One region of the Thiomicrospira pelophila DSM 1534 genome, then DNA from elsewhere that is predicted to be linked to it. Evidence: predicted binding sites of a transcription regulator. Region 1 holds the regulator's gene; the other holds the start of a gene.
The links. Region 1 encodes PhoB, which activates phosphate uptake and scavenging genes when phosphate is short. Its sites were predicted from a motif close to GNNTGTCATAAAACTGTCANAT; they were not measured.
Positions count from the first base shown of each region.

Region 2: N746_RS0108685 (inorganic phosphate transporter) is a predicted target of PhoB. The motif match lies at 4,621-4,642, and genes of this name have one in related genera.

Region 1 covers NZ_JOMR01000001.1:1,642,538-1,658,865, forward strand. The annotation lists gene N746_RS0107885 (peptidylprolyl isomerase) at 1-81, shown strand, start outside; gene pdxA (4-hydroxythreonine-4-phosphate dehydrogenase PdxA) at 78-1,073, shown strand; gene rsmA (16S rRNA (adenine(1518)-N(6)/adenine(1519)-N(6))-dimethyltransferase RsmA) at 1,066-1,881, shown strand; gene N746_RS0107900 (symmetrical bis(5'-nucleosyl)-tetraphosphatase) at 1,882-2,742, shown strand; gene N746_RS0107905 (hypothetical protein) at 2,739-3,332, shown strand; gene trpB (tryptophan synthase subunit beta) at 3,388-4,590, opposite strand; gene N746_RS10455 (DUF4168 domain-containing protein) at 4,707-5,072, opposite strand; gene N746_RS0107925 (BolA family protein) at 5,205-5,513, opposite strand; gene N746_RS0107930 (ion transporter) at 5,532-6,383, opposite strand; gene N746_RS0107935 (2Fe-2S iron-sulfur cluster-binding protein) at 6,512-6,763, shown strand; gene N746_RS0107940 (PstS family phosphate ABC transporter substrate-binding protein) at 6,869-7,837, opposite strand; gene phoR (phosphate regulon sensor histidine kinase PhoR) at 8,054-9,391, opposite strand; gene phoB (phosphate regulon transcriptional regulator PhoB) at 9,415-10,110, opposite strand; gene phoU (phosphate signaling complex protein PhoU) at 10,161-10,898, opposite strand; gene pstB (phosphate ABC transporter ATP-binding protein PstB) at 10,932-11,723, opposite strand; gene pstA (phosphate ABC transporter permease PstA) at 11,832-13,481, opposite strand; gene N746_RS0107970 (ABC transporter permease subunit) at 13,504-15,774, opposite strand; gene glnA (type I glutamate--ammonia ligase) at 16,108-16,328, shown strand, end outside.
Region 2 covers NZ_JOMR01000001.1:1,799,656-1,815,983, forward strand. The annotation lists gene N746_RS0108655 (DsrE family protein) at 22-495, opposite strand; gene N746_RS0108660 (GlcG/HbpS family heme-binding protein) at 594-1,088, opposite strand; gene N746_RS0108665 (SPFH domain-containing protein) at 1,184-2,101, shown strand; gene N746_RS0108670 (NfeD family protein) at 2,098-2,541, shown strand; gene N746_RS0108675 (ChaN family lipoprotein) at 2,541-3,665, shown strand; gene N746_RS0108680 (23S rRNA (adenine(2030)-N(6))-methyltransferase RlmJ) at 3,676-4,527, opposite strand; gene N746_RS0108685 (inorganic phosphate transporter) at 4,722-6,290, shown strand; gene N746_RS0108690 (hydroxymethylglutaryl-CoA reductase) at 6,438-7,478, shown strand; gene fni (type 2 isopentenyl-diphosphate Delta-isomerase) at 7,483-8,532, shown strand; gene N746_RS0108700 (hydroxymethylglutaryl-CoA synthase) at 8,529-9,701, shown strand; gene N746_RS0108705 (mevalonate kinase family protein) at 9,723-10,730, shown strand; gene N746_RS0108710 (mevalonate kinase family protein) at 10,741-11,724, shown strand; gene mvaD (diphosphomevalonate decarboxylase) at 11,721-12,734, shown strand; gene N746_RS0108720 (ClpXP protease specificity-enhancing factor) at 12,740-13,120, opposite strand; gene N746_RS0108725 (glutathione S-transferase N-terminal domain-containing protein) at 13,168-13,803, opposite strand; gene N746_RS0108730 (GtrA family protein) at 13,943-14,302, opposite strand; gene N746_RS0108735 (glycosyltransferase family 2 protein) at 14,306-15,307, opposite strand; gene N746_RS0108740 (ArnT family glycosyltransferase) at 15,311-16,328, opposite strand, start outside.

The DNA of each region.
Region 1 (16,328 bases):
AAAGCCAATGAAACCTTTGACTTGTGGATGCGTCGCTTGCGTGATGAAGCTTATGTCGAAACGCGGTTGGAGCAACCATGATCGATTCTCGCATCGTTATCACCTCCGGCGAACCAGCCGGCATTGGGCCAGACTTGGTGATTCAACTAGCACAGCAAAACTGGCCAATTCAATTAGTGGTAATTGCTGACCCGGATCTGCTAAAAGCACGCGCTCGGCTTTTAGGTCTGCCGCTCGAAATCCGGCCTTATGAAGCCAACCAGCCCGAACAAATCAGTCGTCCCGGCCAACTCTGTGTGTTGCCATTGAGCCTTAATGCCCCCACTCACGCGGGTGAACTCAACCCAGAGAATGCCGATTATGTCATCCGCATGTTAAAGCGTGCAACCCAAGGTTGTTTAGACGGTGAATTTACCGCGATGGTCACCGGGCCAGTACACAAAGGTGTGATTAATCAGGCCGGTCTAAAGTTCAGTGGCCATACCGAATTGTTGGCGGAACTGAGTCATACCGAACAAGTGGTCATGATGTTGGCCACTCCCGGTTTACGTGTCGCACTCGCCACCACACACTTGGCTCTAGCCGATGTACCCAAAGCGATCACCCAGCCTTTATTAGAAAAGGTCATGCGCATCACTTATCAAGCTTTGCAACACCAATTTGGCATTCAATCACCGCGTTTATTTGTGGCCGGGTTAAATCCACACGCGGGCGAAGACGGTCACATGGGTCGTGAAGAAATTGATGTTATCCAACCGGTGATTGATCAACTCCAACAACACAAGATGGACATTACTGGCTGTTACCCTGCCGACACAATGTTTACGCCTCACAAAATGGCGCAAGCCGATGCCTTCTTAGCCATGTATCATGACCAAGGTTTGCCAGTGTTAAAACACGTTGGTTTTGGGAAAGCGGTCAATATTACCTTGGGTCTGCCGTTTATTCGCACCTCAGTCGATCACGGCACCGCACTAGATTTAGCCGGCACAGGCCAAGCCGACACTGGCAGCTTTCATTACGCGATTCAAGTCGCACTTGAAATGTTAGAGGCGCGCCGTATCAATGAATAAACCATCAAACCACAAACATAAAAAGCAATTCGGCCAAAATTTTCTTAATAACCCAAGCGTGATTGCGCACATCATTGATACGATTTCACCTCGCCCAGAACAGCACTTGGTCGAAATTGGGCCGGGCGAAGCGGCTTTAACCGAGCCATTATTGGATCGCGTTAATCACCTAGACATTATTGAAATTGACCGTGATTTAATTGGCCCACTCACTCAGCGTTTTAAAGACCATCCGTCTTTTCACCTGCACAATGCCGATGCGTTACGATTTGACTATCGCCAACTGGTTAAGCAAAAAGGCGAAACGCTCAGAATGGTTGGCAACCTACCTTATAATATTTCCAGTCCATTAATGTTTCATTTGCTTGAGCAGTCTGACATTATCGAAGACATGCATTTTATGTTGCAAAAAGAAGTGGTCGAACGCTTAACGGCTGAACCAGGTCGCAAAGCATTTGGACGCCTAAGTGTGATGATTCAATATGCCTGCCAAACCGAATATCTATTTACGGTTGGTCCAGAGAATTTTACGCCTCCACCCAAAGTTGATTCGGCCATTGTGCGCTTGATTCCTTACGCATCACCACCTTTTAAAGCCGATAACTTTGCGGATTTTGCGGCTCTGGTTAAACAAGCCTTCAGTCAAAAACGGAAAACCTTGCGCAACACACTAAAAAACTGGTTAAATAGTGAACAAATCGAACTTTGCCAAATTGACCCTGGCTTAAGAGCGGAAGCTTTATCGGTAGAAGATTTTGTGCACTTGGCCAATTTATACAGCCAAGTGAAACCTCAAAAGGACGGCTAAGTGGCAACCTACATTATTGGTGACTTACAGGGTTGCTTTGACCCGTTACAACAATTGTTGGAAAAAATTAACTATCAGCCTAAACAGGATGAACTTTGGTTTGTGGGTGATATTGTTAACCGTGGACCCCAATCGTTAGAGTGTTTACGCTTTGTAAAGTCTCTAGGTGAGCGCGGCCAAATGGTATTAGGTAACCACGACTTCCATCTGCTCGCCGCCTCCAGCGGTTTAGAAAAATACCGCTCCAAGTCTGACACGCTCGAAGACATATTCAATGCGCCAGATCACGATGAACTGATTGATTGGTTGCGTCAACAACCCTTAATGGTTCGCCACCCGACCCAGCCTATAGCGATGGTTCACGCCGGTATTCCGCCTCAATGGACGGTTGATCAAGCCGCCATCCATGCAAATGAAGTCCAACAGATTATGCGCTCAGATGATTGGCGTGAATTTATTACCCAGCATTTGTTCGGTTCCAAAACCAAAGTTTGGCATGATGCCCTCACCGGCTGGGAAAGGTTGCGCTATATTGTGAATGCGTTTGCGCGCATGCGTTATTGCAACGCCCAAGGTGAATTGGACTTTGACCTAAAAGGCGCCCCCGACAAGCACACCCATGCCGAGCACCAGGCCTGGTTTTTACACACCAACCGCCGCAATAAAGATCACGAAATCTTTTTTGGTCACTGGTCAACCCTAGGCGCCATGGATGCCTATCAAGTGCATGCTACCGATACCGGCTGCTTATGGGGCGGTCAACTCACCGCATTTTGTCTTGAAACTCGAGTTCGCCACACGCTGAATTGTGAGCAAATGAGTAAACCTAAAAAATCGAAGGTAGCGAAGAAGTCATTATGAGCGAAGCGCCACTAGAACAAACCCAAACCAATGAAGATATTCCCAGCGCACAAACGATGCTGGAAAGATTGCATGCCATCAATTTAGAAGATTTTGATATTAAAAAAGTGGAAGAAGAAATCCGAGGCAACCGTATCTGGATTAACACCCTAACCATTCCGGTGGCCATGATGAGTTTGCTACTTTTCACCTTTTTAGGAGCTTGGATAAGCGGTCATTTAATCATGAGCTTTTTAATCGCAGCTGGTCTGGTGTTTTTTATTGGTAAGATGTTTGAAGGTTATGACAGACAAGTCAAATGGGACGCGCGTCGAGAAACTGAACGCCGAATTGCCGAAACTGAAGGTGAGTTTGGTTTGTTAGTTCACTTCAAACCTTTTTTGCCGACACGCTATCGTCATTTAATTCAGTCACTCAAACGTCGGCGTTATTTGTACATTGATCAATACATTCAAGCCATCAATTTATTGCAGCGCAAACTAGATCACGATAAGTTTACTCAAGCTTGGTACATCGTCTATCCGCACCTCAAACCCAATACGGATTTGGAGGCCGATTTTGATGATTCAGACTCGCAACAATCATCCTAGCTAATTTACACAAGCACCAGGCCTGGTGCTTGTGTAAATCTAATTATTTAAGATCTTAGACCTGAGTCGCAAACCCAAAATTCTCGGTAACATAATCAATATCTTTATCACCACGTCCTGATAAGTTAATCAGAATCGTTGACCCTGGATTTTCACGGCCATGACGCATCGCCCACGCCACCGCATGCGCACTTTCTAACGCAGGGATAATACCTTCAGAGCGCGACAACTCAAAAAATGCGTCCAGAGTTTCTTGGTCGGTTGCACCATGATACTTAACCCGCCCTTCCGTTTTCAAATACGAATGTTCCGGCCCCACGCCCGGATAATCCAAACCCGATGCAATCGAATGAACCGGTGCCGGATTGCCTTCGGCATCCGACAACAACATACACTTAAAGCCATGAATCATACCTGGTTCACCATAGGTCATGGTGGCCGAATGCTCACCCAAATTCGTGCCTTTGCCGAGTGGCTCAACCCCGTTTAAGCCCACATTTTGATCTTCAATAAAGCCGGCAAACATACCCATCGCATTGGAACCCCCGCCAACACAAGCACCCACCTCATCTGGCAGTTCACCCACCATCTCTAAAAACTGTTCGCGCGACTCATGCCCCACCACTGATTGGAAGTTACGCACCATCATCGGAAATGGATGTGGCCCCACCACCGAACCTATTGCAAATAATGCGGTGTCCGCTTGGGGGACATAAGACTGAAAAGCCGAATCCACCGCTTCTTTTAAACTTCGCCCACCAAAACTAACTGGCACAACATTTGCACCCAATAGTTTCATACGTGTCACGTTTGGGGCTTCTTTGGCAATATCGATTTCACCCATGTGAATTTCGCATTCCATACCAAAATAGGCGGCCGCGGTCGCTAAGGCTACGCCATGTTGACCTGCTCCGGTTTCGGCAATCAGCTTGGTTTTACCCATGTGTTTCGCTAACAAAGCCTCAGCCATACAGTGGTTTAACTTATGTGCACCGGAATGGTTTAAATCTTCGCGTTTAAGGTAAATATGCGCCCCCACCTGCTTGCTGATATTGTGCGCATAATACACAGGCGTTGGACGACCTTGATAATGTTTACGGATGTATTTAAGTTCATTTAAAAAGTCCGCTGAACGCCCCAAAGTTAAATAGGCTTTGTTAATTTCCTCAAAGTGTGGCACTAACTCTGGCGGTAAAAACGCCCCACCAAACTCGCCAAAATAACCTTCCTGATTGGGAAACTGCTTTAAGTAAGACATGTTTGCTTTCCTTTTAAATGCACTAAAAAAAACATTAGCCTACACTTTTTTAGCTTTTCTGGAAACAAAAAAAGGGGCCGAAGCCCCTTTATAAGTTGAATGCATTGCATTATGAGTTACTTAGATTGCACCTCTTCTACTTTTTGCTTCACCATTGCAAGGAATTGCTTATCCTGCTGCATTAAATTAATCATACCGCTGTACTCATTCACGCTTAAGCCTTCAGCCGAAATAACATGAATGGCTTGCTCTTGAAACTGAGCATTGACCTGTTGCAACAATTGATCATTAACTTCATTTTTTGGACGCTTTGCTAACTCAGCTTGTAGGCCTTGCTTAATCTCTTCAACCTTAATTAAAGATACGGCAAATTGCTCAACCTTTTCTGCAGATGGCACTTGCTGTTGCTGAGGCATAGACATCGCGTTGGTTGCAAATATTGATGAACTTAAAACCACGATTGATAAAAATAACTTAAACATACTTCTCCTTGCAGATTATTGACCTTTTTCAAGGTTAAAAACCATTCAAACATGAGTAAAACCGGCCTGTCAAACGGCTCAGCCACTCAAGCGAGATGGTAAAAGCGGCCTATAATCTAGCTAGGTTCGATTTTAAGTTTTATTTTGGCCAGCACATAAAGGTGAATCAGGTACCACACCGCCTTGCTCTTTCCACTCATCTAAAGTAAAGGTATGCAGTGCTAAAGCATGGATTTGAGACATTTCATTGGCCAGCGTTTTATACACCATTTGATGACGTTTCACTCGGCTGACACTTTCAAAATCATCGGATACCAGTACTAACTTAAAATGCGACTCAGTGGCTGGACCAGCATGCATATTACTTTCATTTTGTATATCCAATACCCATACAGAAAATCCTTGTTTGATCGCGGCTTCAATTTGTTGCTGCATATTCATCCATACGCTCCTATTCATTTATCGGTTTTTGGGATCGGATTGGCTTAGCAATTGATCCAGTTTGCGATGCAAGTCCGACACTTCAGTGTGTAACTGCTCAATGCTTTTAGCTTCATTATCCAAACTTTCATGCAAACCTTCATCCATACTTTTGCGATGCTCTTCGTCCAACACCGACACCACAATCCCAATCATCATATTTAAGAAAATGAAAGTCGACATAAAGATAAAGGTTAAATAATAGATCCAACTGTAAGCATACACCTCCATGGTCTCGTACATCACATCCGTCCAGTCTTCAAACGTCGCTACTCGAAAAAGCGTTAACAGAGCGGCACTTAAGTCTCCCCATAAAAACTCATTAATCGGTGCAAATATGAAACTGCCCACCACCGCGTAGAGATAAAAAATCACAAACATTAATAACGCCACATAACCGATACGCGGAATCGCGATTAACAAAGCTGTCACGAGCACGCGCATTTCAGGAATAAATGAGATCAAACGCAACACACGGAACAAGCGCAACATACGAGCTAATAATGCATATTGCGAGTCGTCAACTGGAATCAGGCTCACAACCACGATGGTGAAGTCGAAAATATTCCAGCCTTTTTTAAAAAAGTCCCAGAATTTTCGCTCGGCGGCCATGCGCACCAATATTTCCAATAAAAAGAATAACGTCACCCCCACGTCTAATATCGCCAATACACTTAATGCCGTGGGTGAAATATCATAGGTCTTAGCGCCAATCACAATGGATGACAACACAATCACCGAAATAACAAACCATTCAAAGGCCTTGTTATCACGAATTTGCATAAATTTAACTTGTAACGCTTGCCAAGAATTTAATACCGAAGTCTGCATGATGGTTTTCTCAAAATAAAGGTCGCGCTATTGTACTCAATCCATACAAATCACAAGCAACCGAATGATTAAATAAATAAATTTTTGCTAGAATAAGGTTTTATTTATGACTTTCAAGAGGAAAAATCATGGCGACCATTACTGTAATCGGCCAAGGCACCTGCGAATTTGACGGCGAATTCTCATTATTAGAAGCATTAGACGAACAAGGCTTTGATATGCCCTATAGCTGCCGTGGTGGAAACTGTGGTGCGTGCGAAGTCAAACTGGTTTCGGGTGACGTCGAATACATTCAAACACCGGCTTACGATTGCGACAAAGGCTTTGTTTTAACCTGTAGCGTAATTCCAACCTCGGATATTGAAATCGAAATACTCTAATCAACGCAATCAAACTTAAAGCACCAGGCCTGGTGCGGTTCAAATTGTTAAATTTAGGACATAAAAAAACCCAGCCTAGGCTGGGTTTTTTGTCATTGGCTGAGCTTATTTAAGCTTCGCTAGCTCACGTGCTGCCACCTTAGCTGGTAGTGGAACATAACCATCTTTATAAACCACTTCCTGACCTTCTTTTGATAGAACCATCGTCATGAATTCTTTCACCACTGGGTCTAACTGCTGGTTAGGCGCTTTGTTTACGTAAATGTAAAGCAAGCGTGACAATGGGAATTTACCAGCGACGGCATTTTCTGGGTTCGCGTCATAATAAGTTTCACCGGCCTTTTTTGCTAATGGAACGGTCTTAACGCCCGCCGTTTTATAACCAAGGCCTGAATAACCAATACCATTGATAGAAGCCGAAACCCCCTGTACAACAGAAGCCGAACCTGGCTGCTCGTTCACTGAGTTTTTATAGTCGCCTTTACACAAAGCGTTTTTCTTAAAGTAGCCGTAAGTACCCGATACAGAGTTACGACCGTACATTTGGATTGAACGGTTCGCCCATTCCCCTGTTAAGCCTGCGCCACCCCAGGTTGTAATATCTTCTTTTGCACCACACTGACGAGTGGATGAGAAAATGGCATCCACTTCTTGCATGGTTAAACCCTTAATCGGGTTATCTTTATGCACATACACCGCCAAGGCATCAATCGCGACACCAATTTGAGTTGGCTTATAACCATATTTTTTCTCAAACGCGGCAATTTCACCTGACTTCATCGCGCGGCTCATTGGGCCCGCTTGTGAAGTACCTTCTGTTAATGCGGGTGGTGCCGTAGATGAACCAGCTGACTGAACCTGTAAGTTCACATTAGGGTAATGACGTTTAAATTCTTCAGTCCACAATGTCATCATGTTAGCCAAAGTATCTGAACCTACTGATGAGAAGTTACCTGAAACACCAGATACAGACTTATAAGATGGTAAAGCTGAATCAACTTCGGCCATAACAGGTTGAGCAACCAGTGTTGCCGCAGCAAAGCCCATTGCAGCGAATAATTTACGATTTAACATGCGTGTAAGCTCCTTAGGAGAGTTAAAAGTGTTGTAAGACTCAGGAGCTATTGTGGCGAACTTAGATAACAGCTTAATGAATGAAGCATGACAGTTTTATTACACGGGGAGAAAATAGAAAATCTAACATAAACCCTAGGGCTAAATTAGCGCCAAGACCATCTTTAAAGCTAAGCACCAGGCCTGGTGCTTAGCTGAATGAGGTTGAAAACGCTATTAAACTTCGACTTCGGCGGCCGGCAATCCGAGTGACAAAGGAAATTCACAACGAAAGGTTGATCCGACTTTCAAGCGGCTTAACACCACTAACTTAGCGCGGTGTCGCTCCAGAATATGTTTAACAATCGCCAAACCTAAACCCGTGCCACCCGTACTGCGTGAACGTGCGGTATCGACCCGGTAAAAACGTTCGGTTAAACGCGGAATGTGTTCACGCGCAATGCCGATGCCGGTGTCTTTGACCTCATATACCAAAGCCGTATCGGTTTTGTACCAACGCACGTTGATACGTCCTCCCGCTGGCGTATAACGAATCGCATTCGACACCAAATTGGTAAACACACTTCGCAGCGGCTCGCCCATCCCCATCAATCCCAGATCGGTTTCAAGGCTAAACTCAATTTTATGTTTACCTTCGCTTAAATGCTCCGCATCCTGTTCGAGCTTCGTTAACATCGCACGTACATTAACCGGCCCAGCGAGCACATTTAAGTTGTTGGATTCAATGCTTGATAAGGTCAGCAAATCGCCAATAATATTTTGCATACGCAAAGACTGCGCCTGCATTTGATTTAAAGGCGCTTGCCAAAGTTTGGGGACGGATTCTGGCGCATCCAGCATTAACTCTAAATAGCCATTTAACACGGTTAAAGGCGTGCGTAACTCATGTGAGGCATTCGCCACAAAGTCACGCCGAATTTGCGATAAATTATGGGCGTCGGTAATGTCACGAATAATCAATAAATAATGCTTTTCAAAATAAGGCACAATTTGCGCGCTTAATCGACGGGTGCTTTCGGCACTGGTATAAAACTCGACTGTCTCGTCAAAATCACCCGACTCTAAATAGGTCAACATTTCGGGCTGGCGCATCAAGTTGGTAATTTTTTGACCAACATCCGTTTGTCGTAACCCCAATAGTTTTTCAGCACTTTGGTTGACCCATTCAATACGAAACTTGCGCGTTAAGGAAATATGCATATCCGGCAGTAAATCCATCGCTTGTTGAACTTGCTGAGTCTCGGATCGCAAGCGTTTGATGTGACGTTTATCTTGATAAAGCTTCTCAAAATAGGCTTCGTAAACCTCGCCCCAAATACCAAACGGCGCGCGAATTGGACGCGATTCTTGACTTCGAATCAAGCTGACAAATCGCCAGAAATAATACAGGTTTCGAATAATATAAATGGTGAAAGCTAACAGGATGGATGGAATCCAAAATTGGGTCGTTAAGCCAAGAATAACGGCGAGCGTAATTAAGCTAGCAATGCCCACTAGCTCTTCAAACAAGCGTGTGGATTGCTCTAGCGAGAGTACGGGCTTAAGACTTAACATTGAGATTCAACCACCAGGCCTGGTTATACCGGCTCAGAGAAACGATATCCGGCACCCCGAATGGTTTGGATATAATCTTGCGAACCGGTAGGTTCTAATAATCGGCGTAACCGACGAATGTGTACATCCACGGTACGCTCCTCCACCACGACGGTTTCGCCCCACACTCGATCGAGCAGTTGGGTTCGCGAATACACACGATTGGGGTGAGTCATAAAAAACTGCATCAAACGAAATTCGGTTGGACCAAGTTTGACTTCTTCTTCGTCCACCCAAAAACGATAACTGGTTAAATCCAGTTTTAAATTACCTTGTTTTAAAATATCGGTGCTTAAGGCTTCGGGGTCTTTACGTCGTAACAAAGCTTTAATGCGCGCCACCAATGCACGTGGCGAGAAAGGCTTCACCACATAATCGTCCGCCCCCGCATCAAAACCAGCGACTTGATCTGACTCTTCACCGCGGGCGGTCAGCATGATAATCGGCAAACTACGGGTCTGGTCATTTTGGCGAATGCGTTGTGCCAAACTGACCCCGGTTACGCCCGGCAGCATCCAGTCCAATACCAACAAATCCGGTTGATGTTCTAAAATCATCTTCCAGCCTTGCTCTGCGTTCGGGGCTTCGAGCACTTCAAACTCGGCGGCATTCAGGGTGAAATTCAACATGTCGCGAATCGCGGATTCGTCTTCGACCACCAGTATTTTAGCTTGAGACATTCCGCCTCCTTTTATCATGAGCGAATCTTTCATAGATCACCCAACTTGCGTTAAGAACGATTAAGTTCAACTAACATCTCGGCCATACGTTCTGAATCCATATTGCGCAATTCTTTACCATTAACCAGGTAGACAATAATTTCAGCAATATTGCAGGCATGGTCCGTAATACGTTCACTCGCCTTTAGAGCATAAATCAATTCCAATAAACACTCAATATCGCTATCACTGTCTTTAAAACGCTCGGTCACTTCGACTACCGCATTTTTATAGATCACATCCACCTGTTCTTCTTCACGAATAATCGCAACACAGCTAGGTAAATCTAAGCGTGAAAAGGCGTTTAGAACATCCTTGAGCATGTTCATGCCATGAGCGGAAATTTCGATTAACTCTTTGTAGCCTTGAAGATTAAGACACGCATCCGAACCAATTTTATCTAAATGCACCACCAGTTTCGCAATCTTAACCACTTCATCACCCATACGCTCTAAATCTAATCCAATTCGGATCGCGGAGATGACCAGACGCAAGTCTGATGCCGTAGGTTGCTGACGAGCCAATACACGTGAACAAAGTCGGTCAATTTCAATTTCTTCACGATTGATAAATTTGTCTAATTGAATCACTTCTTTCGCTAGAGCCACGTCGGCATTTTGTACCGCACTGAGTGCAGACGACAGTTGTTTTTCAACCATGCCGCCCATTTCAAGCACCAGATTAAAAAGATCTTCTAAATACTGGTTGTAGCTGGCGGAGACATGTGTTCCAAATTCTTTACGTTCCATGCTTCTGATCCTTATATTATTAGTTTTATCATCTTAACCATAACGACCGGTTATGTAGTCTTCTGTACGCTTAACTTGCGGATTGGTAAATAAAGAATCCGTATCACTGTATTCAATCAATTCACCCATATACATAAACGCGGTGTAATCTGATACACGTGCCGCTTGTTGCATGTTGTGTGTCACGATTAAGATGGTGAAATCTTTCTTAAGCTCGAAGATCAATTCTTCAATCGCCAAGGTCGAAATGGGATCGAGCGCCGAAGTCGGTTCGTCTAGCAATAACACTTCTGGCTGAACCGCAATCGCACGCGCAATACACAAACGCTGCTGCTGACCACCCGATAAACCCAACGCATTATCATTTAAACGATCTTTAGCTTCTTTCCATAAACCCGCACCTTTCAGGGCCCACTCAACCGTCTCATCCAAGGTTTTTTTGTCATTAACACCTTGCAGCCTTAAGCCATAGGCGACGTTCTCGTAAATTGATTTTGGAAACGGATTAGGTTTTTGGAACACCATGCCAATGCGACGGCGGATTTCCGCCACATCCAATTCCTTGGCATACATGTCTTGACCGTGCAAATGCATTTTTCCATCAATATTTACGATATCAATTAGATCGTTCATTCGGTTAAAGCAACGTAATAAGGTCGATTTACCACAACCGGACGGGCCGATAAATGCGGTAACGCGGTTTTCCGGTAAATCCATATTAATGTTGTTTAACGCCTGTGATTTGCCGTAAAACAAGTTCCAGTCTCTCACTTCGATGGCGACTTTTTCTTGTTCTAACGACAAGCCGCGATGATCATGCCCCATGGCTAGACTAATCGTTTTTTCGCTCATGCTTTAATCCTTTAATAACTTAATTCGTGCTTAGTATCAGTTGGCCGGGTCGAACCACCAGGCCTGGTGGTTCGACGGCTATTAATTTTCTAACGCTTTATATTTTTCACGCAGACGATTTCGAATCGAAATCGCGCCTAAATTCAGCGACACAATCACCAACACCAATAATAAAGAGGTCGCGTAAACCAACGGCTGAGATGCTTCAACATTTGGACTTTGGAAGCCGACATCATAAATATGGAAACCTAGATGCATGAACTTTTGATCCAAGTGCACAAACGGTGCATTCAAGCTGACCGGTAATTCAGATACCAACTTAACCACGCCCACCAACATCAAAGGCGCAACTTCACCCGCGGCGCGCGCAATCGCTAAAATCAGCCCCGTCATAATAGCCGGCGTTGTTAAGGGCAACACGATGCGCATAATCACCTCAGCGCGAGTCGCGCCCAAGGCTAAGCCGCCCTCCCGCAAAGCACGTGGCACACGTGACAAACCTTCCTCAGTAGACACAATCACCACCGGCAAGGTAAGTAACGCCATGGTTAGCGCCGCCCAAAGCAGGCCTGGTGTACCAAATGTTGGGGTTGGTAAGGCATAGCTATAAAACATCTGGTCAATTGAATGACCCAAGACATACACAAAAAAGCCCAAACCAAAAATACCAAATACAATGGATGGCACCCCGGCCAAATTATTAATCGAGATACGAACCAAACGTAATAGCCAACCTTCACGTGCATACTCACGCATGTAAATCGCGGCAATCACGCCCATTGGCATAACAAACAAGGTCATTAACACCACCATGGTTAAGGTACCAACAATAGCGGGGAAAACACCGCCTTCAGTATTTGCTTCGCGCGGATTATCAAATAGGAAGTGACCAATCGAGCCCATGAAAAACCCAAACTTTTGATCAAAACGCATTTCATTCGGCTGCCATGAGCGCACCATGTTTTTAATAGGTACTTGAACTTGTTGGCCACCCGCGACCATGATCGTGGCCTCACCTTGTTGATTTAACTCGGTATACATTTCATCCAGGCCCGCTTTCAGGGTTTGATACTGCGCCTCTAATTTGGCTTTTTCCTGTTCAATACGCTGGGCATCGGCTTGGGTAAAGCTATTCGCCATTTCTAACTTTCGTTGTTCATAGCGAAGCGATTGCAGCTGGTAGTTGATCGCGCCCACATCCATCTTTTCAATCGCATTTATTTTAGTGCGCAGTTTTTCTGAAGCCGCGATACGCTTAGCTAAGGCTTCCTCTACGCCTTCACCCGCCGCTACCACTTCGCCGTTTTTTCTCACCTCATGCACATAACCGTATAGATTGCCCCACTCGTGACGCTCAATCACCGTAATACCCTGCGCCAAGGACCAGGCCTGGTTATTAATGTCTTTTTCGCTAATCCAACGGAAATCCAAACCATATAAGTCGCGGTTGCCAGTTTTAATCAACAACTGGGGTTCTTTAACTTTAAAACCCGGCTTGTCTGGATTATCAAACTCTTTAATGCGCGTGTTGTGGATTTCACCCGTCACCACTTCCGATTGGGCTGGTGCTGAAGCCGCCATTTCAAAGTTATAGACTTCATGTGGCCAAAAATGACTTAAGCCACGAACGGCAATCAACATTAATAGGCCAAACACCAGTACGACCGCTACACTCACCGCAGAGGCACTAAACCAAACCCAGTGTTCACCTTTGTTAAACCATGCTTTCATCAGAATCTATCCTTTATAAAACTTATAGTGAGCCGTATTTACGGCGCATTCTCTGACGCACCACTTCTGCCAGGGTGTTAAAAAAGAAGGTAAAGATAAACAGCACCAAGCCGGCTAAGAACAACACCCGATAATGCGTACTATCCACTTCGGTTTCGCCCATTTCCACAGCCAAATTGGCCGATAAAGTTCGCATACCTTCAAATATATTCACGTCCATTAATGGCGTGTTACCAGAGGCCATTAACACAATCATGGTTTCCCCCACGCCACGCCCAAATCCCAGCATGATAGCGGAGAAAATACCCGGGCTGGCGGTGGGTAGCACCACGCCGGTTAGGGTTTGCCAACCACTCGCACCTAACGCATAAGAGCCGTTTACCAAATAAGACGGCACACTATAAATCGCATCTTCCGCCACTGAAAAGATAGTTGGAATTAAGGCAAAGCCCATCGCAAAGCCGATAACCATCGCATTACGCTGGTCAAAATCGATACCCGCGCTTTCGGTTAACCAACTGCGCATATCACCGTTAAAGAAAGCGACCTCCAACGGGCCACTTAAGGATAAGGAGAACCAACCTAAAAACGCGATAACCGGCAGCATTAAGATGGCTCGTCGTCCAACCGGCACAATTAACTGCCACTTTTCAGGTAAACGAGACCAGAGCAAACCAAAGCCAATAATACCCAAGGGAACAATCACGACTATGGCAAAGAATCCAGGCAGATTTGCCTCCATATAAGGCGCCAACCACAGACCGGCTAAAAAGCCCAAAATAACCGTTGGTAAGGCTTCAATAAGTTCAACCGAGGGCTTAATCCATTGGCGCGTTTTCTTATCCATAAAAAAGGCGGTATACATGGCCGCAAAAATCGCAATCGGCACCGCAAACAACATTGAGTAAAGTGCGGCTTTAATCGTGCCGAATGTTAAAGGCGTTAAGGAAAACTTAGGCTCAAAATCACTCGTACCAGAAGAAGACTGCCAAGTGTGAGTAGGTTCTTCATAACCTTCATACCAGACCTTCGACCAAATACTTTCCATGGAGACTTCAGGGTGGTTATTTTTAATGTCATACACCACTAATTCGCCGGCTTCGGTTTCAACCACCGCTCCATTTGCGCGAGGTGAAATTCGGATCATGGTTAAAGGATCATCGGACACTTGCATTGAGCGCAAATGACGATGGGCGGTTGAGTGATATAAATTAAACGTGCCGGATTCGTCACCTACCGCAAAACCTTTGCGCGCATCTTCAATCCCAATGCTTACGATAGGTGATTGGCCGCGTTGAAATTCGCGAATTTGCTTAATCGAAAAATCGTTATTATCATCCCGCACCGGAAACCATTGCAAAATACGGCCTTGATTGGTACCAAACATCATCGAGTAATTACCCGTTAAAAACCGAGCCGCAGTAATACTTTCCCCTGGGTTAGTAATTTCAAAAGACTGAAGTTTCATAGGCTCTTGAATATCCGCAATATTATAATATTCGGCATGACCTTGGTTCGACACCAACACCAAATCACGCATGCGTCCACCCAACATAATATGATCCGCATCAAAGTCGAGTGAAACATTCGACTGACCGTCGTATTCCAACTCAGTGGAGTCCGTTAAAAATGAACTGGTTTTGCTATAGGTTCGGATTGAAACGGTTGTCGCGTCCTGCGGCTTGGCCACTAGCATCATGCGGCTATCGCTATCACGCACCGCGAGCTGACTGACGGCTTCGTCCAACAACTGTACCGACTCATCCCCAAACGGCCACTCTAATACTGGTGTGATGGTTCGCACATCATCCGGATAGGTCACTTCCATCTTTATTTGACCCACCAAAACATGACCGTTTGATAGGCCATAAGCAAACACATTTGCAGGTTCATTTGCGATTGAAAAACTGGTTACTTTGGCTCCTCCTGTGGGGGCTTGTTGATCCAGCAACAATTCACCATCACGAAGATTGATACCCAATATTCGTCCAGACTCAGTCAAACGCACCGCCACTTCTTTATAGTCATCCACCGCATAATAAACACTAGGATCATCCGTGCCGCCAGGCAGACTAAACACGTTACGCTTGTCCATCGTCGCCGGCACAAACATCGGTAGAACCACGTACAACAAGAAAAACATAATTAAGAAAACGGCAAAAATAATACCGACCCCACCTACACTGATACCATATTTGGCGGTATGATCTTTTAGTCGGCGGCGCATCATGCGTTTTTTAAACGTGGGGCCGCTCAGCGTTTGCTGTAAAGCTTGCTTAGTCTGTCCGCTCATATAAAATTTACCTTGCTGAATTCGTTCAATTTATAATTCGTGCGCACACTATAACCAGCAAATATTACAGTTTTATTGCAATCTGTAACAAAGCTGAAAACAATCAAAATCGGGCTCAGCAAGCTGCACCAAAAAGAATAGTCCTATGCACCAAAACAAGACAGCTCAACCGGCCAAAACTTAACCAGCGATATAAAACCAGAAAAGATTAAATTAATAAAAACAGCAACTTAAGAAAAATTAAATTTTGTCTCGCAAACTGGCATGGTTCGCGCTAATATTTGATAAAGAATTTTACAAACCCATATAAAAAAACCAACGAAGGATAATGCTATGCCACAAACAATTATTGACCTTATCAAAGAACAAGATGTGAAATGGGCTGACTTGCGCTTCACGGATTCAATTGGTAAAGAACAACACGTCACCATTCCGGCTCATGAAGTAGACGATGAGTTTTTTGAAGACGGCCACAACTTTGACGGCTCATCTATTCGTGGTTGGAAAGGCATCCAAAGTTCTGACATGGTTTTAATGCCACAAACTGATGGTTT
Region 2 (16,328 bases), 160 kb from region 1:
TCATATCTGTGTCCAGAACAACTAGGGCACACGTATCACGCTATAACCTAGCTTTTTATAGTCATTTAATTGGGCTGTCCCTGATGGGGCGACATCAATAAAAGACGGGAAATCATCAATGGTTTTATTAACCCGCCCCGCCACGACTTCGCAAACATGAACCGTCACACCCTGCTGGTGCATTTGCTCAAAAGCCTGTTGATAAGGCTGACGGCTAAAGCTCTTACTGAACGCCTCCAGCTCTCGACCGTGACTAATGATAACCACGTCCAACTCTGCAAACGCCTGTTTTAAAGCCGTAACTTGATGTTGAATATAGGACGTGCGATTTTCAACAAAATTGGCTTCTCGACTTAATAACTCCAATACCACCCCTGCTGGTGCTTGATTGGTCTCAATCCAATTTGCGACTTGTGGATGCAAACTCGGACTGGCCAAAGCTGAACCAGCCAACATTAAACTTAAATATACGACCATCTTGATGAAACGTGACATAACGCACCTCCTTTATTTGAGGCATAAAAAAACCAGGCCTGGTGGTATTAAACAATATCACCAGGCCTGGTTGAACGTTACAAAAAATGTAAATTACATTACATCATTTCCAAGTCCATCTGCACCGCTTCAAAACCTGCAACAGCACATTCTTCGTCAATATCACCACCTGGCGCACCACTCACACCTACGGCACCATACAAACGCCCACCGGCTGAAATCGTAACCGAACCGGCCATAAAGGCTAACCCTTCACCCAAAGTTGGTAAGGCACCTTCAGCTTGACTCGTTAGCTGTGAACCTTTGGCATTAAACATTACCGAAGTATAAGCTTTTTTCTGACTGATAGAAATTGAGACAGGTGGCGCCATCGTATCGCGAATAATGGTTTGAACAATACCATTACGATCAACCACGGTAGCCGTAACCGGAATGCCTTTTGCTTCACACGCTTTTACTGCACCAACCGCTATTTTTGTCGCAACTTCTGATGTTAAACGTGGCACATCTACAGTCAAGGCTTGAGCTTGTGGCAATAAGCCAACCATCAAACCTGCACTTAATAAACCGGCCTTAATTGAGTTCTTTAACATACATCCTCCCAGAATGGTTTTTGTGTTACATTTTATTTTAATTAAACAGCGCTATGAATATTAACACCACACAGGTTAAATGGAGATAAACCGTTATGGAATTCACATTTTTTACATTAATTTTACTAGGTGTGATTTTTGTCTACCTGGCCTCAGGAGTACGCATTGTGCCGCAGGCTGAATTGCAAGTAGTTGAACGCCTTGGACGTTACCACCGAACCTTGCACGGTGGTTTAAACTTTATTATTCCGGTGATTGATCGCGTGCGCTCCAAATTTGGCACCCAAGAACAGGTGATTGATATTCCAGTGCAAAAGGTTATTACCAAAGACAACGTCAGCATTGTGATCGATGGTTTGGTGTTTTTAAGAATTAGCGATGCTAGACAAGCTACCTATGAAATCCTCAATCTTAAACATGCGATTGCTCAGTTAGCGCAAACCACGCTACGTTCTGAAATCGGCAAGATGGATTTGGACGATACGCTTTCGTCTCGTGACACACTTAACGCCACTTTGTTGATGGCGTTAGACGGTGCATCGGCTAATTGGGGTGCCAAAGTGACACGTGTTGAAATTTCGGATATTTCTGTGCCCGAAGCCGTACAGCACGCGATGGAGTTACAGTTACGTGCCGAACGTGAACGCCGAGCCACTGAAACGGAAGCGGAAGGCTTAAAAAATGCCACCATTGCGAAAGCCGAAGGTGATCGCCAAAAAGCCTTTAAGGAAGCCGAAGCAATTGAACGAACCTCTGATGCAAAACGTTACGAACAAATTCAACTTGCGCAAGGTCAGCAACAAGCCATCGAAATGCTGGCGTTGGCCATGCAATCCAACCCAAACGCGGCTGAATTCTTGCTGGCTAAAGACCGAATTAAAGCTTGGGAAGGCATTGCCGCGAGTGACTCGGCAAACAAGGTGGTGATTCCGTATGAAGCCTCAGAGTTAATCGGTTCATTAAGCGCATTGCAATCGCTATTTGTTGGCCAAAATGCAGGAAACATCAAATGACCAGTATCGGATTATTAGAGCTAATTCCTAGCTGGATGTTAATTTCAGTAGGATTGATTTTGATCGGTGTGGAAATTTTTATTGGGTTATATATCTTGCTGTGGTTTGGTTTGGGCTTGATTTTTGTAGGCCTATTAAGCTTTTTTGTCGACTTTGGTCATGGCGAAATTCAGCTAATCTTTGCGTTTGCGATTGGCACAGTACTGCTATTTGCGTTACGCCGAAAACTGATCGCACCGCAGAATGCGCAAACCGAATCCTTATCTACTTACGAGGCAGGTGAAACTGGTGTATTGTCACAACACAACGGCCAATGGATGGTGTTTTATCACGGCACACACTGGCTAGTGGCAAACCCAAATGACGACTTAACCGCCGGTCAACACATTAAAGTAACACAAATCAAAAGCAACCAGGCCTGGATTGAAGCGGAGTCCTAATGCGCTGGATTGTGCTAAGTTTATTAATACTTAACCACCAGGCCTGGTCGCAGAGTTCTGAGCTGGCGATCAGCGATCCACTTCAATATGTCAGTCAACTTGAAACACAAGTGGCGACCTCCTCTTCCGACCTATCCCTTGCACAACTTAAATCCCAACTAAAAGAAAAACGCGTGATTCATGTCGGGGAAATTCATCCCCGATATAGTGATCACTTAATTCAACTGGCAATGCTACAAAGTCTGCACCAACATTCGCCTAACGTTGCGATTGGGGTGGAATGGTTTCAACAACCCTTTCAACCCTGGTTAGATGCTTATATTTTAGGGCGGATTGATGAAGCTGAACTGCTGCATCAAACGCAATATTATCAACGCTGGCGCGTCGACTTTCGGCTATTGCGACCCATTTTGCAATACGCTCGCCAACACCAACTGCGCATTCTCGCGCTAAATGCGCCAGCTGAATTAACCCGCCAGGTTTCAAGCTTAGGTCGCCAAAGTTTGAGCATGGAGCAGCTCGCCAACCTACCCAAAATTCATCCACCCGGCGCGGAACAACATCAACGTTTAAGCCGAATTTTTGAAGATAAGATTCCCGCCGATCGTGAGATAGAAGATTTTATCTTTGCCCAGCGTATTTGGGACGAAACCATGGCGCGTAACGCGGTGGATTTTCTGAAACAGAATCCAGACCATAAATTAGTAATCTTTGCTGGCAACTTTCATCTAGCCTATCAAGCGGCGATTCCGGAAGATATGGCACGCCAAATCCCCCAGCTTAAAGAACAGCAGGTCACCATTAGTAGTGGTTCATTTGAAGATTATGAGCCGGGTGCATTTGATTATTTTGTGTTCACCGACCCGATTGAACTACCCCGCCACGCCCGACTTGGTGCGCGACTTAACACACAAAATGCCTGCATCGAATCAATCGAACCAGATAGTGCCGCCGAGAAAACTGGTCTGATGGTGGGTGATTGTCTTATTAAATTCAATGAGACACGCCTAAGCCATTATGCAGATTTAATCCTAAAACTCAGCGAAACGCCGGCCGAGTCTTCTGCAAAGCTCACGCTAAAAAGACAAAAAGAAACCATTCAAGTTGAAATACAGTTTAACTAAATAACGCGTCTTATTCGGCGCATAACGTCTCAACACGATAACAGCCCGCCTGACCGCCTAAGCGTTTAGCCAAATCCGGTAACAGCATTTGCATTTGGGATAACAATGTCCAAGGTGGATTAATTACAATCATGCCACTCGCGGTCATACCACGTCCGTTGGTATCTTCACTTAAGCCCAGTTCATAAAGTTGAATATTTCGGATTCTACTGCTAATCAGCGCTTTTTCGAGGCGATTTATGCGACGGCGCTCCACCACTGGATACCACAAAGCATAAGTGCCTGTGGCAAAGCGTTTATGCGCTTGCACCAAGGTTTCGACCACCGTGCCATAGTCCTCCTTAATTTCATAAGGCGGATCAATTAATACCAAACCTCGACGCTCTTTCGGTGGCAACTGTGCGATTAAGCCTTTAAAACCGTCGGTATCAAATATTTTTAACCGTCGATGCGAACCAAGGTTTTGTTTAAGTAACGCTTGCTCTTTTGGGTGTAATTCAAACAAACTGAGTCGGTCATGTTCGCGCAATAGGTTTTGAGCAAACCAAGGCGAACCCGGATAAAACTTCAGTCCTTGATTCGCGCCAGCCTGCTGGTTAAATTGAGCTACCAAATCGACATAAGCTTGTAATGGCGCGGCTAAGTTTGGCTTACTCCAAAGCTGACCAATGCCGTTTTGGAACTCCGCATTTTTTTGCGCTTCACTCGAATCCAACGCATAACCCCCGGCCCCGGCATGCGTATCCGCGTACCAAATAGGTTTATCTTTTTGCAGTAAGTAATCCAAACATTGCACCTGAATTACATGCTTTAATACATCCGCAAAATTTCCCGCATGGAACGCATGACGATAACTCAACATAATAAATCTAACTTCCTATTAATCAATGATTTCTTGATTATAAACTAGCACTCGAAACTTATTCGAAAAGCTCACCCCCACAGCCCTACAGTTTTATGACAGCTCTATAAAAGAAATGTTACAATCCGCGCAATTCGATCCATATAATTTTATCCAACTTGATGCAATTTGATGATAAACAGGAAGCCAAAAGCATGGAACTGAAAAACATTCAAACCATAGAAGAAGCCAGTAAACGTAGCCGCAGTGAGTTATTCCGATTTGGATTAGCACTGTTATTTATTGTCGGAGTCATCCTGTTTACCTATGTCAACTACGGCCATATTAGCATTACCTTAGTTATTGCTGCGATGATTGGCGGCTACATGGCGATGAACATCGGTGCAAACGATGTCGCTAACAACGTCGGTCCGGCCGTGGGTTCGAAGGCCATGACCTTAACCACCGCGATCGCGATCGCGGCGATATTTGAAGCCGCTGGTGCAATCATCGCTGGTGGTAGCGTAGTAACGACCATTAAAGGTGGCATTATCAGCCCAGATGATATTGCAGATGCCCAAACCTTTGTATGGTTAATGATGGCCGCCCTATTAGCCGCCGCGTTATGGTTAAACCTAGCCACCGCTTTGGGTGCACCCGTTTCCACAACCCACTCCATTATTGGTGGCGTGTTGGGCGGTGGCATCGCGGCCGCCGGTTGGGCGATTGTTAACTGGGAGACCGTTGGCCAAATTGCAGCCAGCTGGGTGATCTCACCATTACTTGGTGGTTCGATTGCCGCTATTTTACTTTATGTGATTAAACGCACCATTACCTACAAGGCCGACATGATGGATGCCTCGCGTCGCATGGTTCCTTGGCTTTTAGCTTTAATGGGTTGGGCTTTTGGTACTTATTTAATGATGAAAGGCCTAAAAAAAGTCATGCCGGTAAGCTTTATCGGTGCGGTTGGAATAGGTGTTGTGGTTGCATTAATCGTATACTTTATCACTCGACCAATCGTTGACCGTGCCTCTAAAGTTAATGCCAATAGCAAAGATGGCGTAAACAAGATGTTTACGATTCCACTTATCTTTGCAGCGGCCCTACTAAGCTTTGCACACGGTTCAAACGATGTAGCCAATGCCGTTGGCCCCTTAGCGGCTATTAACGATGCACTTTTGGGTTCAGAGATACATGGCAAGGCGGCGATTCCACTTTGGATTATGCTTGTTGGTGCACTTGGTATTGCAATTGGTTTAGCTCTTTATGGCCCTAAATTGATTCGCACCGTAGGCACCGAAATTACCGATATTGACCAAATGCGCGCTTACAGTATTGCAATGGCGGCTGCCATAACGGTTATTTTAGCTTCACAGCTCGGCTTACCTGTCAGCACCACCCACGTTACCATCGGCGCTATTTTTGGGGTGGGTTTCTTACGAGAATACCTAAAAGCCAACTACAAACGTATGATCCAGAAAATCGAAGACCACCATAAAGGTAAAGATCGTGCAATTGTGGAAGCCTTTATTCGTCGTTTTGATAAAGCGTCTTTGGCTGAAAAAGGCCGTATGCTACAAGATTTAAAAAATGATGCCTTGGATAACAATGCACACTTAACCAAAAAAGAACGTAAAGGCCTGAAAAAGGTTTATCGTGAAGAATTGGTTAAACGTTCGATCATGCTAAAAGTGATCGCGGCTTGGGTCATCACGGTACCCGCTACCGCGCTAATCTCAGCGGGCGTGTTCTATTCAATTCAGTTAGTTATGACGTCTTAATCGACTCAACCACCAGGCCTGGTGCTCATACCAGGCCTGGTGGTTATTCTTATCCCCTTACTCGATACTCACTTCAAATTCTGTTTTCTCTTAGCCTGTTTTCAATGGATTTATGTATTTTGGCGTTTCTCGTTTATAATGGCGCGCATGACTAATCAGACCTCTCAATTTGCCCAGATTCCGATGCAATCGGTTGGCCCATTTAAGCTAATCGGTGATGTAACTGCGGATGACTTAATGGTGCCAATGGCCACCTATGAAACCCCTTTATGGCCGTCCGTGGCACGAGGTGCACGCACGACGGCACATGCCGGTGGCATTCGAGTGACATTGGTAGATGAACGCATGACTCGCTCCATTTTGTTGCAAGCGCCGCACGCCGGGGAGGCCCATCGTTGTTTACAGGCTTTGAAAGCGCGCAAAGACGAAATGCAAGTTCAAGTGAGCCAATCCAGCCGCTTCGCCAAGCTGATTGATATCCACAGCCAAATTATCGGCAACTTGATTTATTTACGTCTGGAGTTCACCACCGGTGACGCGTCTGGTCATAATATGGCAACGCAAGCGGCCGACACTTTAATTCCATGGATTTTGGCAGAATACAATCAGTTGGAATATGTCTCAATTTCGGCGAACTATTGCACGGATAAAAAAGTCTCGGCGGTCAATGGTATTTTAGGGCGCGGTAAAAACGTGGTCTGCGAAACCACCATTCCAGCTAAACTCTGTAGCCGTTTTTTGAAAACCACTCCGCAGGCCTTAGTTGATTTACACATTAAGAAAGATCTCATCGGCTCAATCGTGTCCGGCGGTTTACGTACGGCAAATGCACATGTCGCCAACATGTTACTGGGTTTCTATTTAGCTACAGGCCAAGATGCCGCCAATATCGTAGAAGGCTCTCAAGCCATTAACCATGCTGAAGTGACACCTGACGGTGACTTGTATTTTTCGACCACTTTGCCCAACTTGATTGTTGGCACAGTAGGCAATGGCAAAGGTTTGGACTTTGTGCAAGCCAACTTAGAACAACTCGGTTGCGCCAACTCGCAAGCCCAACCAGGTGACAATGCTCGACGCCTGGCTTGCATTGCCGGCGCCACCGCTTTATGTGGCGAACTGTCTCTATTAGCGGCGCAAACTAACCCAGGCGAACTTATGGCCGCTCACCTAAAACTGGAACGTTAGCCCCGTGAGCCAGTCGCACAATATTACCCAACGTAAACAAGACCATATTGATCATCTATTACAAGATAGAGAAATTGAGCGCGCCCAATCCGGCTTTGATGCAATTCAGCTTAACCATCGCGGCCTGCCAGAACTCGATTTTGATCAACTCGATTCATCCAGTGCCCTACTAGAAAAGCCCTTAAGTTTTCCGTTACTGATTTCCTCCATGACAGGCGGAGGTTCGGATAATTTGGTTAACATCAATCGACATTTAGCCCAAGCCGCCGAATCTCAACAAGTTGCTTTGGCAGTCGGCTCGCAACGAGCGATGATCCAAGACCCAAACGCGCGCAAAAGTTTTGAACTGCGCCAATATGCGCCCACAATTCCAATACTAGCCAATTTGGGAGCCGTACAGCTCAACACTGGGTTTGGAGTCGATGAAGCTCGCGCGGCGGTAGATGTTGTGCAAGCAGATGCTCTCATTCTGCACCTAAATCCGTTGCAAGAATTGATTCAGCCAGAAGGAGACCGAAACTTTGCTGGGCTCGCCGATAAAATTCACCAGCTAGCGCAAAATTTACCGGTGCCGATTGTGTTAAAAGAAGTCGGCTGCGGTCTGTCACCAGCCGATATTCAACTCGGCTTAGAGGCGGGCATTCGGTATTTTGATTTAGCTGGACGTGGCGGCACATCTTGGAGTCGGATAGAGGCGCATCGTGCCCAGTCAGATCTGGGCATGTTGTTTCAAGATTGGGGTATCACTACCCCTCAAGCCCTGCAACTGGCGCGCCCATACCAAGACCAAGCCAAGTTCTTTGCCAGCGGTGGGATTCGTAATGGTATTGACATGGTTAAATCGGTTATAATGGGCGGCTGTGTCTGTGGTTTAGCCGCCCCCTTCCTCACCCCAGCGATTGAGTCAGCGCAAGCGGTAGAGCAAAAGATACAACAACTAAAACAAGAGTTTCAGGTTGCGCAATTTTTAGTGGGCGCGGCCAACATAAAGTCACTATTTTTAAACGACGCGCACCTTTTGCGCATTAACGGCGGAAAGAACCCTAGGTTATGAGTCAGAATGTCGGCATAGATTTAATCCATTTTGCGACCGCAGATTTTTATCTTGGGTTGGATGTTTTTGCGCAACAAAAAAACCAAGATGTGGATAAATATCTGGTCGGCATTGGCCAAGAAAAAATGTCGATTGCTCCGCCGGATGAAGACATCGTGACTTTATCAGCGAAAGCCGCCGAGCCTATTTTGGCCCAAGTCGATCGCGACAAAATCAGTGCGGTTTTTTTTGCCACCGAATCTGGAGTTGATCAATCTAAATCGGCAGGGGCCTTTGTGCACAGCCTGTTAAATCTGCCAAATCGTTGCCGCGTGATTGAACTCAAGCACGCCTGTTATGCTGGCGCCGCCGCCCTGCAGATGGCGGTTAATACCGTTAAAGCCAATCCAAAAGAGCAAGTATTAGTAATTGCGGCGGATATCGCTCGTTACGACTTAGACACTTCTGGTGAAGCGACCCAAGGTTGTGGGGCGGTGGCTATGCTGATAAAAACCGAGCCGCGTATTTTAGCGATTGAGGCGGGATCGGGTTACCATACAGAAGATGTAATGGATTTTTGGCGTCCCAATCACCGCGAAACCGCGTTGGTGGACGGTAAATACTCCACCAAAGTTTATCTCAGTAGCCTTAAGTTTGCCTGGCAACATTTCACCGAAGAGACCGGTCGCAGTTTTGAGGATATTCAACAGTTTTGTTATCACATTCCATTTACAAAAATGGCTGAAAAAGCTCACAAGCAATTGGTTAAACAAGTCGGTCTAAAGCAAACGGATCAACAAACCAGTCAACAAGTCGCCGCCAGCCAAGTCTATAACCGAGTGATTGGCAACAGTTACAGTGCGTCCCTGTTTGTTGGGTTTTGCTCGCTACTTGACCACAAACCCCATTTAGACGATCAACGCATCGGCTTTTTTAGCTATGGTTCTGGCTGTGTGGCCGAATTTTTTAGTGGCGTGATTCAGCCGGGTTATCAATCCGTGCTGATGACTCGCGAGCATCAATGCAGTATTGAAGCGCGCAGTCCACTCACCTATCAACAATACCTAGACTTGTATCATCACAGCGAGCCTAACCAAGCCAATATTACCTTCCCTGAATACCATGCTGGGCCTTTCCGTTTAAGCGGCATTCAAGACCATAAACGTTGTTACCTTAAAACGGGTCAATAAAGCATGATAACGCGCTGTACTGTGCCCGCAAAACTGATCCTCAGTGGCGAGCATGCTGTTCTATACGGCGCGCCTGCTTTGAGTATGGCGATTAATTTAACCACCGAGTCTCAGCTCACATTCCAACCCAATAAACATCAGAAAATCGAGATTCAATTAACCGATTATGACAAGCACCTGGCCTGGTCGTTTAGCGAAGCTTGGGATCAAGTTATAGAAATCGAAGCGCGTTATAAGACTTTCGAGAAAGGCTTAAAATCAATCCGCCAAGTCTGTCAGCAACCTTTTGATCTGGTACTTTTGTGTTTATTTCACTTCCAACAGCATTTTCAACTTGAGCCGGGTCACTGGACAATCAATATCCACTCCAATGTTTGGGTTGGGCGTGGTTTGGGCAGTTCGGCATCGGTTATTGTAAGCCTGTTAAGTGGACTGTTTAAGCATCATAATATTCAAAACGAATCCGCCCTACTCGCTTTAGCGCAAACTGTGGAGTCTCGACAGCACGGTCAATCCAGCGGCTTAGACCCAGTGAGTGTTTTGTACGGTGGATTAGTGCGCTATCAACAACACAAAGCACTCCAAAACTTACCTTCGCACCGTTTCCAGGCCTGGTTAATTGATACCGGTGAACCCAGCCGGACAACCGGTGAATGCGTTAGCCAAGTCAAAGCTCAGCATGCGGAAGATATGGCTTTATGGGAAACCTTTACCCAGTGTACCAATGAAATCCATAAAGCTTGGCTCGCGCACGATGGCGCGGCTTTAAAACAGGCGATTCGTACGAATCAGTCTTTGTTGGAACGAATTGGCGTGGTGCCTGATAAAGTTGTTCGATTCATTCAACAACTCCAGCAAACCCCCAATTGCGCGGCCAAAGTATGCGGCGCGGGTAGTATCGCAGGCGATCAAGCCGGGGTAGTGATGGCCATCTGCGAGCAAGACCCGACCGACTTATGCACGGAATGGGGTTTTGTTTGCCAAAAGATTCAAATCGACCAACAAGGCGCGCGCTGCCAAGCCGATTAGAGGAAAATTCATGCCGTCTGAACCTGCTCAAAACACGATTCAATATATAAGCAGCGCCCCCGCCAACGTTATGATTATGGGCGAACACAGCGTGGTTTACGGCCAACCCGCTCTAGTCGCAAGCCTGATTCCGCGTATCTATATTGAATGGTCACCACGAGACGATCAACAGCTCGAGATTATTTCAGAACTTGCACATTTCACCACGTCATTAAACAAGATTGAAGATCATCCTAAACTACGCTTTGTGCTGGCAGCTTTAAAAGCCTTTACCCCTCAACTATCTCAAGGTTGGACGTTACGCATTCACAGCGAGTTTCCAGATGATTGGGGATTAGGCAGTTCGGCGGCGGTGTTAGCGGCTTGCCTAGTTGGATTGGAAAGCATTAGCCAACAAGCCTTAACCACTTGGCAACGTTTTGAGATTGGGCATCGCTGCATATTGGATATTCAAGGTCGTGGTTCAGGTGCGGATTTGGCGGCTAGCTTAAGCGGCGGACTGGTATATTTTGATCCCAGCCATCAAGTCATTCAACCCATCAAAATTCCGCTGGATGTCTGTCTGGTTTATAGCGGCTACAAAACCCCCACCAGCGAAGTATTAGCCCACGTAGCCCAAACTTGGGCGGATCGCCCCGAAACACTGGAAAAATTATATCAACAAATGGGCGACTGCACGCGTACAGCTTATGAAGTCTTGATGCAAACACACTCAGCCCAAGACCTAGCCTTTTACCAGCAGATTAAACACTATCAACAACTCATGATCAAACTAGGGGTTAGCGACCCGACATTGGATGCCATTATTCACCAACTAAACGAATGCTTGCCCGCTGCCAAGATATCCGGTTCAGGATTGGGTGACTGCGTTATAGGCTTCGGCCATATCGACGCACTGCCACCCTATAAAATCATGAATACCCGCATTAGTTCACGTCCCGCTGAGTGTATTCCACAGCCAACTACAAATCACCAACCCAAGGTCACCCTATGAAGTCTTCCCAAGCCTTGAGCGCCCAACAAATTATCAAGCAATTAATCCCGAGCAAATCAACCACTAAAGCACAAGGTTTTGGCGAAGCGCCGGTTAATATTGCGTTGAGTAAATATTGGGGCAAACGTCAGGTATCTCTTAACTTACCCACCAATTCTAGCTTATCAATCAGTTTGCCAGGGCTGGGAACCCAAACTCATTTGAGCTTAGTTGAAAATAACGACAATACTGAGGACCAGGCCTGGTTGAATGGCAAACGTTTAGCTGGGGATTCAGAATTTGCAGGACGTTTAAGCCGCTATTTGGACTTGTTTCGTCCTGCTCATCATTATTTTAAAATCGACACCATTAACTCCGTGCCAACGGCTGCAGGTTTAGCGTCATCCGCTTCCGGTTATGCGGCCTTGGTGAAAGCTTTAAATGATTTGTTTGACTGGCAGCTCAATCAGCGTTCGCTGTCGATTTTAGCGCGCTTAGGTAGTGGTAGCGCAAGTCGGTCTTTGTTTGATGGCTTCGCTATTTGGCACAAAGGCCAAGCGGAAGATGGCATGGATTCGTTTGCCGAAGCCTTACCTGAAACTTGGGCGGGCTTGTGCATTGGTTTAGTCAAAATTGATACGACTGAAAAACCGATAGGTTCAACGGCCGGTATGCAGAAAACCGTCAACACTTGCGAGCTCTACCAGGCCTGGCCAACCCAGGCCGAACGTCAAGTTAAGCTGATTCAACAAGCGATTCAAGAGCACGACTTTACCTTAATAGGCGAAACCGCCGAACACAATGCCCTATCCATGCATGCCACCATGATCGCAACCTGGCCACCTATATTGTACTGGCAAGCCGAGTCTGTATTGGCGATGCAAAAGGTTTGGCAGTTACGCCAGCAAGGCGTTGAGGTTTACTTTACGATGGATGCGGGCCCGAACTTAAAACTGATTTTTCTGGAGCCAAATAAAAACGCGGTCAAGGCCGCGTTTCAAGAGTTAGATGTGATTCAACCGTTTGGTTAATGATCTTATTTGACAATTTTTAAGCTCGGACGTTTAGGCTTGTCAGATTTACTTGGGGTTGCCGATTCGTCTGGGTAAGCTTCCGGTGGAAATGGCATACCTTGACCATTTTCACGCGCAAAAATCGCATGCACCGCTTGCGGCGGCAACCCAATCTTACGTTCGACACCTTGAAAACGCGCGCGAAAGCTAATCCAATCATTGCCCAAATCAACCGCCTGAGCCGCCGTAGGCGACACATTTAGTACAATAAACCCTTCATCTACAAATTCACGCGGAACCTCTACCCCAGGGTAGTTAGCATCCACTTGCAGATGAGGCGTCCACTCATTATCAACAATCCATTGATAAACAGCTCGGATCAAATAAGGGCGGTTCGAAATCATGATAAAAATCCTATTACTTGCAACTTAATCAGTGATTAAAGCAATGCTTAAGCGTCATTCATATCCAACTCGTCATCCGACAAGCTTTCATTAAACATTTCACGCTCCATTAGACGATTTGAGTAGTCTGTAATCGCTTTAGCCGATTTTGGTAACTCAATCCCTAAGGAAGGCAAACGCCATAACAATACAGCCAAGCTTGCATCTACCAGCGTGTAATCATCGCTCATAAAGAAATCTTTATGTGCAAAAACCGGAATCATCTGAATTAAACGTTCGGTTAAATCACGACGCGCTCGTTTGACCGCATCAGCATTTTCATTGCGAACAATCGTTTCAACTAACGGATACCATTCGGTTTCAATTTGGCGTAATTGCTGGCGTGAGCGCGCTTTAGAGATCGGATCAACCGACATTAACGGTGGATGTGGATAACGTTCATCCAAATATTCGATGATCACTTGCGCATCATATAGAATCAATTCACGATCAACCAGTGTCGGTAAACTACCGTATGGGTTTAACTCCACTAAATCTTCCGGCATATTATCTGGATCGACTTCGATCACATCCATTGGAATGTCTTTTTCTTTTGCCACCAAACGGACACGATGAGAATTCGGACTACGAGGATCAGAAAACAGGGTCATAACCGAACGTTTTGTTAATGGAATATCCGACATAAAAGGCTCCTTCAGTGGCCAATGCATAAAAACGACTAAATAAGAATATTATACACCCCTTGTCAAGACCCAAGCCGATTGCCAATTAGATAAAGAGATTGTTTAGCGGTAACTGAAAGGACGTTATTGGAAATAATGGCTAGTGATAATGCTTAAAAATGACCCATTTCGACCAAGCGAAACCTAAAACTAAGCTGATCAATGAAAACAATACCAGCGTAAGAATCACTGGCCAGGCAAACACATCACCGAGCCAACCGATCCAAATACTCACCAACCCCATGCTTAGGACAAAGAAGGCATAGCCTTTTTTGTGCGGTTTCTTATCAAAAGTGTAATGCGCATTCAGAACATAAGACAAACTAGCCGCCACCAAAAAAGCAAGACCGTTTGAGGTTGCTTGATTTAAGCCCAGCATAAACAGCAGCGCAAATACGATCCAATGCGCAGCCGTGTTCGCTACACCCACCAAGCTATAACGACTTAACTGTTTGATCACGTCTTAGTATTCGTCTTCGACAATGTACAAAGGACGACCTTTACTTTCCAAGTAAATGCGACCGATATACTCACCGATGACACCCAACACAATTAACTGCGTGCTGCCCAAAAACAAAATCGCGGTAAACATCGAAGCATAACCTGGTAAGTCAACACCATAGATTAAGGTGCGCAGAATGATCCAAGAACCGTAAAAAATAGATAAGCACCACGCTACTAAACCAACGTATAGCCAAACTCGTAATGGTGCGGTCGAAAAGCTGGTAATCCCTTCTAAAGCTAGATTCCAAAGTTTCCATGCGTTAAAACTGGTTTGACCAGCTTGACGTTCATCACGCTGATATTCGATCGTATGTGTTTTAAAGCCAACCCATGCGAAAATACCTTTCATAAAACGCTGAGTTTCACCCATTAACTTAATCGCTTCAACACAACGACGTGATACCAATCGAAAATCCCCCACATTCTCTGGAATACGGTTAACTGAAATCTTATTATTGAGGCGATAAAAAAAATTGGCACTCCAGCGTTTGAAAAAGCTATCTTTACTCCGGTCGGTGCGCTTTGCAAGCACCACGTCTATGCCGTCTTCTCGCCAAATTCGTACCATTTCGGGAATAAGTTCAGGCGGATCCTGTAAATCCACATCCATCGGAATCAGGGCCTTACCATCAGCAAAATCGATACCGGCCGATAGAGCCGCTTCTTTGCCAAAATTGCGCGAAAAGTTAATGATGCGAATTTGCGGATAATCTAATTTGGCCTGCTGTAACACACCTAAAGTGTTATCACGACTGCCATCGTTGACAAATACTAACTCGTAACTTAAATCAAGACTTTTTAGAATCGGTTCAATCGTCGTTAAAAAAATCGGTATGACAGCTTCTTCGTTGTAGCAAGGCACCACAATCGATAAATCGACACGTGAGTCTAAATCCTGATCCAAATTCGATAACACCACGCCACGACCCTGACTGGAAATTGACGACTTTATTGATTGCATAACTTATTCCTCAATGACTTTAGCAAGCGCAACACCTCGGCCTTGCCATACCCATTCTAATTCCTTAAATTTGCGTTGTAATACGTCGGTTTTACCAAATACAATTTCACCGGATTTTGGCATTCTCATCGGTGTCAACTGTTCTGCGACCACATTAAAACTTGGCATTTCAATACAACAGGTCACGACCTCAAGCTCATTTGCCTTCACATAGTTCGCGGCTTCTACAATCGGTTTTTGCTGTAGCTCAGCTGCATAATTTAAAACTGCGTAGTTCAGTACCAAGGTCATTACAACACCAGCCATCACGACTTTTGTCGCAGTCCCCCACTTTACCCAAAAAAGTAATAGACCTGCTATGGCTAAGAATGCCATCCAGCTAAAATAGCCGGCTGTAATATATTGTGTCGCTTGACCATAAGTTTCAACCAAATATGGGTTTTTCTCGCTCGCCATTAACCATTCTATAAGCCAAGGTACACTAGCCAAGAAAGCAGCCACTATCAACAAGGTTAATCCCAAGCCCCAACGGGTACCGTTTTGTCTTACAAAATAAGCCATCGCAATAATAACCGGCGGCACACCATACATTAAATAATGCGGCAACTTAGTTGCGGCGAGGGTAAAAAACACTAACACCAATAAAAACCAAATCCCCATCACCTGCCATAGAGATGACTGCTTAGACCAGTTCCACCAAGGCCGCATAGCTTGAATCAGTAACGGAAAAAATGGCAACGTTAAAAATACTAGAGCAACAATGTAATAAAGTGGATTGCCACTGTGACCCTCCATGGGGTTCATAAAACGACCTACATTATGAACGCCAAAAAATTCGTTAATAAAATCTTGGCCAAATAACGCCACCTGTAGCACATACCAAGGTAGTGCAATCAGTATCAGTAATAACCACCCTTTCCAGGCTAAAATCATTTGTTTTAAAGTGATCCACTTACGCCCAATCACCAGGTGTACAAATAACGCACCGGCCACAACCACTAAAGCAATTGGACCTTTAGCT